Regions from separate parts of the Serratia sp. D1N4 genome, predicted to be linked through region 2. Evidence: predicted binding sites of a transcription regulator. Region 2 holds the regulator's gene; the other holds the start of a gene.
The links. Region 2 encodes ArgR, which controls arginine synthesis, uptake and breakdown. Its sites were predicted from a motif close to ANTGAATAAAAATACANT; they were not measured.

Region 1 (3,123 bases), 630 kb from region 2:
ACGAATGGTGCTTCGGTGCAGTAGTTAACCACTTCGGTACGTGAACCCAGCAGTTTCTCAATCACTGCCACCATATGGTGATCGGTCGGGCACTCGTAGCCCGGGATCGGCGGATGCAGCTCATCAATCGACAAACGCCCAGGCCAGCGCTGGCTGACCGGTGCCAGTGCCTCGTGCAGCAGTTCGTTGATGTTATCCAGCGTCATGCCCGGCAGCGGGCGGATATCCATATGCAGTTCACAGCAGGCACAGATACGGTTGGCCGCATCTCCACCGCTGATATGGCCGAAGTTCATGGTGGGATAAGGCACGGCAAACGCCGGATTGTTGTAGCGCTCTTGCAACGTTTTGCGCAACTCCATCAAATGCCCGATGGATTCATGCATCAGATCGATAGCGTTGACGCCGCGCGCCGGATCGCTCGAATGGCCCGATTGACCCACGATGCGGATAGCATTGGAGATATGGCCTTTGTGCGCGCGCACCGGTTTCAGCGACGTTGGTTCACCGATAATGGCAAAGTCCGGGCGGATTTTGGTGGAGGCGGCGAAATAGCGCGCTCCGGCCATGGTCGTTTCTTCGTCTGCGGTGGCCAGAATGTACAGCGGCTTGGTCAGCTTGCTGGCATCAATATCCCGTACCGCGTCCAGAACGAAGGCGAAGAAGCCTTTCATATCGGCGGTGCCCAGCCCGTAAAGTTTATTGTCGTGCTCGGTCAAGGTGAACGGATCGCGCGTCCAGCGGCCTTCATCGTAAGGCACGGTGTCGGTATGGCCCGCCAGCAGCAGGCCGCCGCTGCCCGTGCCAATGCTGGCCAGCAGGTTAAATTTGTTGCGCGTATCAGGTACGGGCTGCACGTCAACGCGGAAGCCTAAATCGGCGAACCAACCGGCCAGCAAGTTGATTAATGCTTCATTACTCTGATCGAGGGCACCATCGGTGGCGCTGATCGACTTCGTTCTGATCAACGCCCGGTACAGCTCAATAAATGGGGGTAATTTCATCTTCACTGTTGACAGCCTTTGGTTAGGATAGTATCAATATTCATGCATTTATTCTGAATAAAAATACATTAAGCTGGAGCGTAAGGGAATACGAACCCTGGATGTTGATAAAACATCAACGCTCGACCACGTGGGTGAACGGCGCAACAACGCGACCAAGCCCTGCTGATGGGGCGCAAGTGCCTCTACTTTAAGCCAAAAAGGTGAAAGGCCACATGTTGAATACGCTGATTGTTGGAGCCAGCGGTTACGCCGGAGCGGAGCTCACGGCTTATCTGAATCGCCACCCACACATGAACATAACCGCTTTAGCGGTTTCAGCGCAAAGTGCAGATGCAGGAAAATTACTTTCTGAGCTGCATCCGCAGTTAAAAGGCATCGTTGATCTGCCGTTGCAGCCGCTGGTGAACGTGGCGGAAGCGGCAAAAGGGATCGACGTGGTGTTCTTGGCAACGGCACACGAAGTCAGCCACGATATTGCCCCCGAGTTTTTAGCGGCAGGCTGCGTGGTGTTCGATCTCTCAGGTGCGTTCCGCGTGCAGGACACCGATTTTTATCGCCAATATTATGGCTTTGAACATCAGCATGCCGAATGGCTGGCCAAAGCGGTATACGGCCTGGCGGAGTGGCAGAGCGAAAAAATCAAAGAGGCACAGCTGATCGCCGTACCGGGTTGCTACCCAACGGCGGCTCAGTTGACGCTGAAACCGCTGATCGACAAACAACTGCTGAATCTGGACCAATGGCCGGTGATCAACGCCGTCAGCGGTGTCAGCGGTGCCGGGCGTAAAGCCAGCGTCACCACCAGCTTCTGCGAAGTCAGCCTGCAACCTTACGGCCTGTTCAATCATCGCCACCATCCGGAAATTACTGCGCACTTGGGCATCCCGGTGATCTTTACGCCGCATCTGGGTAGCTTCCCACGCGGTATTCTGGAAACCATCACCTGCCGCCTGAAAGCGGGCGTCACCGCGCAGGATGTGGCTGCGGCCTATCACGCGGCTTACGACGATAAACCGCTGGTGCGGTTGTACGACAAGGGTGTGCCAGCGCTGAAGTCGGTGGTGGGCCTGCCGTTCTGCGATATCGGTTTTGCCGTGCAGGGCGAGCATTTGATCGCCGTAGCAGCCGAAGACAACTTATTGAAAGGTGCAGCCGCTCAGGCGGTGCAGTGCCTGAATATCCGTTTTGGGTTCCCGGAAACCCAATCATTAATTTAAATCAGCGTGAGCAAAGCGATGAACCCATTAATTATCAAACTCGGTGGTGTGTTACTGGACAGTGAAGAAGCGCTGGAGCGCTTGTTTACCGCGCTGGATATCTATCGCCAGGAACATCAGCGCCCGCTGGTGATCGTCCACGGCGGCGGTTGCGTGGTGGATGAACTGATGAAGCAACTTTCTCTGCCCGTGGTGAAGAAGAACGGCCTGCGCGTTACGCCTGCCGATCAGATCGACATCATTACTGGTGCACTGGCCGGTACTGCCAACAAAACTCTGCTGGCGTGGGCGGTTAAACACAAGATCAGTGCGGTTGGGCTGAGCCTGGCCGACGGCGGCAGCGTTGCCGTAACCCAGCTCGACCCGGCGTTGGGCCACGTTGGCAATGCACAGCCGGGTTCGCCTGCGCTGCTCAATACGCTGCTGGCGGCTGGCTATCTGCCGGTGATCAGTTCTATCGGCATTACCGCCGAAGGCCAACTGATGAATGTGAATGCCGATCAGGCCGCTACGGCGCTGGCCGCAACCTTAGGTGCAGATTTGATCCTGCTGTCGGATGTCAGTGGCATTCTCGACGGTAAAGGGCAGCGCATCGCGGAAATGACGGCGCAAAAAGCAGAACAACTGATTGCTCAGGGCATCATTACTGATGGTATGGTAGTGAAGGTGAACGCGGCACTGGATGCAGCGCGTACCCTTGGCCGCCCGGTGGATATCGCCAGCTGGCGTAATGCCGAAAAGCTTCCTGCTCTGTTTAATGGTGTGTCGATTGGCACCCGGATCCTCGCTTAAATTTAGAATTAAAAAGGAATAACACAATGCAAAACAAAGGCATCAAGAAAATCGTTCTGGCGTATTCTGGCGGTCTGGATACTTCAGCCATCATTCCATGGCTGAAA
Region 2 (3,123 bases):
CGACAGCAGTGGCAGAATGGTCACACCAGAGTGGCCACCGATGACCGGTACTTCCAGCTCTTCCGGCTTTTTGCCTTTCAGCTCAGCCACGAAGGTGTTGGAACGGATAATATCCAGCGAGGTGACGCCAAACAGTTTGTTCTTGTCGTAAACACCGGCTTTCTTCAGCACTTCTGCGGCAATCGCTACCGTGGTATTCACCGGGTTGGTGATGATACCAATGCAGGCTTTCGGGCAGGTTTTAGCCACTTGCTCGATCAGGTTACGCACGATACCGGCATTCACATTAAACAGATCTGAACGATCCATACCAGGCTTACGAGCAACACCGGCAGAAATCAGCACCACATCGGCACCGTGCAGCGCAGGAGTTGCATCTTCACCACTGAAGCCTTTAATTTTAACTGCGGTTGGGATGTGGCTTAAGTCAACGGCAACGCCTGGGGTAACAGGGGCAATGTCGTAGAGGGTGAGTTCAGAACCTGAAGGAAGCTGGGTTTTGAGTAGAAGGGCGAGGGCCTGGCCGATACCGCCAGCAGCACCGAGAACTGCAACTTTCATCCTATACTCCTTTATTATCTTAAATATAAAAGCGCCGTGAATTCTTTGGTCTCGGACCTTAATTTATTACACCTTTAAAAACAACCTATTAACAGTCGGTTTTAGAGCTGGCGCAATAAAATGGCCGATGTCGCGATCATTTTAGATTAAATAGCTTACGCATTAAGGGCATAGCGCACACTAATCGAAAATAGTGCGAGGTTCTTCACGGGCGAGTTAACCGGCGGTTACATTACACCCTTACATAACATCAGAACAACATCATTTTAATAACATTTTCTTTACCGGGGAGCTGACTCGTTTCCCACGCCCAACGGGCATATTCATGAGGTGCGGATTTTGTTAAAATCCCGGCCCTTCCTTATTTTCCGCGCATTACTCTTTTATCTTGGCACGTCAATATTGCATAAAAATTCATTTATATGCATAATAATGACATCCATTGTCAACATTCCACGGTGCAGAATGCGTAATCCCGCAAAGCAGGAAGATCTGATCAAAGCGTTCAAGGCGTTATTGAAAGAAGAAAAATTCAGTTCTCAAGGCGAGATCGTTTTAGCGCTGCAAGAAGAAGGCTTCGAGAACATTAACCAATCCAAAGTGTCTCGCATGCTGACCAAGTTCGGCGCGGTGCGCACACGCAATGCCAAAATGGAGATGGTGTATTGCCTTCCGGCGGAACTCGGTGTGCCCACCACCACCAGCCCGCTGAAGAATCTGGTGCTGGATGTCGATCACAATGATGCCATCGTGGTGATCCATACCAGCCCAGGCGCCGCACAGTTAATTGCGCGCTTGCTGGATTCCCTGGGCAAATCCGAAGGGATCCTCGGCACTATCGCCGGTGATGATACGATCTTCGTCACCCCCGCCAGCACGTTTACCGCACGCCAACTGTTTGAAGCCATTCTTACGTTGTTCGAACAAGAACTGTGATGCTATTCCGTTAACAAAATAGGGCTGACGGCCGTATTTTGTTAACGTTCTCTCGCCATAACGCTCGCACCTCGACCTACTCCCCCACGTTTAAAACTGCTTCTTTACCGACTTACAGCACATTTCAATGACATTCTCGCGTGAGCAATCAGTAGTATCTGTGATATTCCGCACTTTTAGTCAAAAGCACTTAGCCTGTTGAAATTACATAAATTTAACATCAACTGCTCATTTTATCATCGCCTTTTATTCCATTAGATTCTTAAAAATAGTGATGAACGAATAAAGTTTCACTATAAATTGTTAGCGGGCTATTAATTTTTGTAGTTACTAGATGTATACTCATTTTCGTGACGTAAATCACAGTTCATTGGAACTGATAAAAGAATACAAAGAGGATTAATCATGAAAATTAAAACCACCATTGCAGCAATCAGCCTTCTCTCTATGCTTTCTTTTGGCTCTTTTGCAGCACAATCCATTGATGCATCGCAGGCCGAAAAATTGCAATCCGTAGGTACCATCACCGTCAGCGGTGTCGGTGCAGCGCCTTCAGATATCCGTCAGGCGCTGTCTGCCAAAGCCGATGCCAAAGGGGCAACCGCGTATCGTGTGATCGAAGCACGCAACGAAGGTAACTTCCACGCCACTGCTGAAATTTACAAGTAATCACTAAGAAAACGCATTTGCTGAACTGCCCTCGTCACTGCCACTGCCGAGTTCTGAGATAAATGCCGTTTTCCTAGAAAACCTCGTCGTCCTATTCAACGAACCCTATTGCCCTCGCTCGCGAGGGCTTTTTTATCGGCGTAAAAAAGGCCGCTTTCGCGGCCATAACGTGATAGATGAGAGAAGTCTCTTCAGTAGGCTTCTTTCGGCTCGGCCTTTTTAGCCAAAGCCGCCAGCAGTTTGTCATGAATACCGCCAAATCCGCCGTTGCTCATCACCAGAATATGGTCACCTGGCTGCGCCGTTTTGACGATCATCTCCACCAGCGTCTCGAGATCGGCACTCCAATGCGCCGCTTGCACACAGGCATCAGCCACTTCGGCTACCTGCCAAGGAATGTGATGCGGCTGGAACAGGAACACTTCATCAGCGCGCCCCAACGAAGGGGCCAGATCGTTTTTGCTGATCCCCATCTTCATGGTGTTGGAACGGGGCTCCAATACCGCCAGAATACGTGCGGTGCCCCCCACTTTGCCACGCAGCGCGGCCAACGTGGCAAGAATAGCGGTAGGATGATGGGCAAAATCATCATAGACCGTCACGCCGTTGGCTTCGCCACGCAGTTCCAGGCGACGGCGAGCATTGATGAAATCACCCAACGCGCGGCAGGCATCGGCGGGTTGTACGCCGACGTGACGGGTTGCCGCAATCGCCATCAGGCCATTATGCATATTGTGTTCACCCACTAGCGCCCAGTTAACCTCACCGACCTTATCGCCATTGAGGAAAACCTCGTAATGGCTGGCATCTGGGGTCAACTTGTGCGCGCGCCAGGCCCCCTCTTCGCCGACCAATTCCTGCTCACTCCAGCATCCCATCGCCATCACCTGTTTCAGATGCGCGTCATTGTCCGGCAGAATGATTTTGCCTTTCCCCGGTACCAGGCGCACCAGGTGG

Region 1: a site for ArgR is predicted at 1,057-1,074, ahead of argC (N-acetyl-gamma-glutamyl-phosphate reductase). Genes of this name have one in related genera too.

The regions. Positions count from the first base shown of each region.
Region 1 is NZ_CM137274.1:5,172,234-5,175,356, reverse strand. It holds gene argE (acetylornithine deacetylase) at 1-1,004, opposite strand, end outside; gene argC (N-acetyl-gamma-glutamyl-phosphate reductase) at 1,220-2,224, shown strand; gene argB (acetylglutamate kinase) at 2,243-3,016, shown strand; gene ACX1CU_RS23245 (argininosuccinate synthase) at 3,043-3,123, shown strand, end outside.
Region 2 is NZ_CM137274.1:494,750-497,872, reverse strand. It holds gene mdh (malate dehydrogenase) at 1-561, opposite strand, end outside; gene argR (transcriptional regulator ArgR) at 1,027-1,497, shown strand; gene yhcN (peroxide/acid stress response protein YhcN) at 1,903-2,166, shown strand; gene mpl (UDP-N-acetylmuramate:L-alanyl-gamma-D-glutamyl-meso-diaminopimelate ligase) at 2,358-3,123, opposite strand, start outside.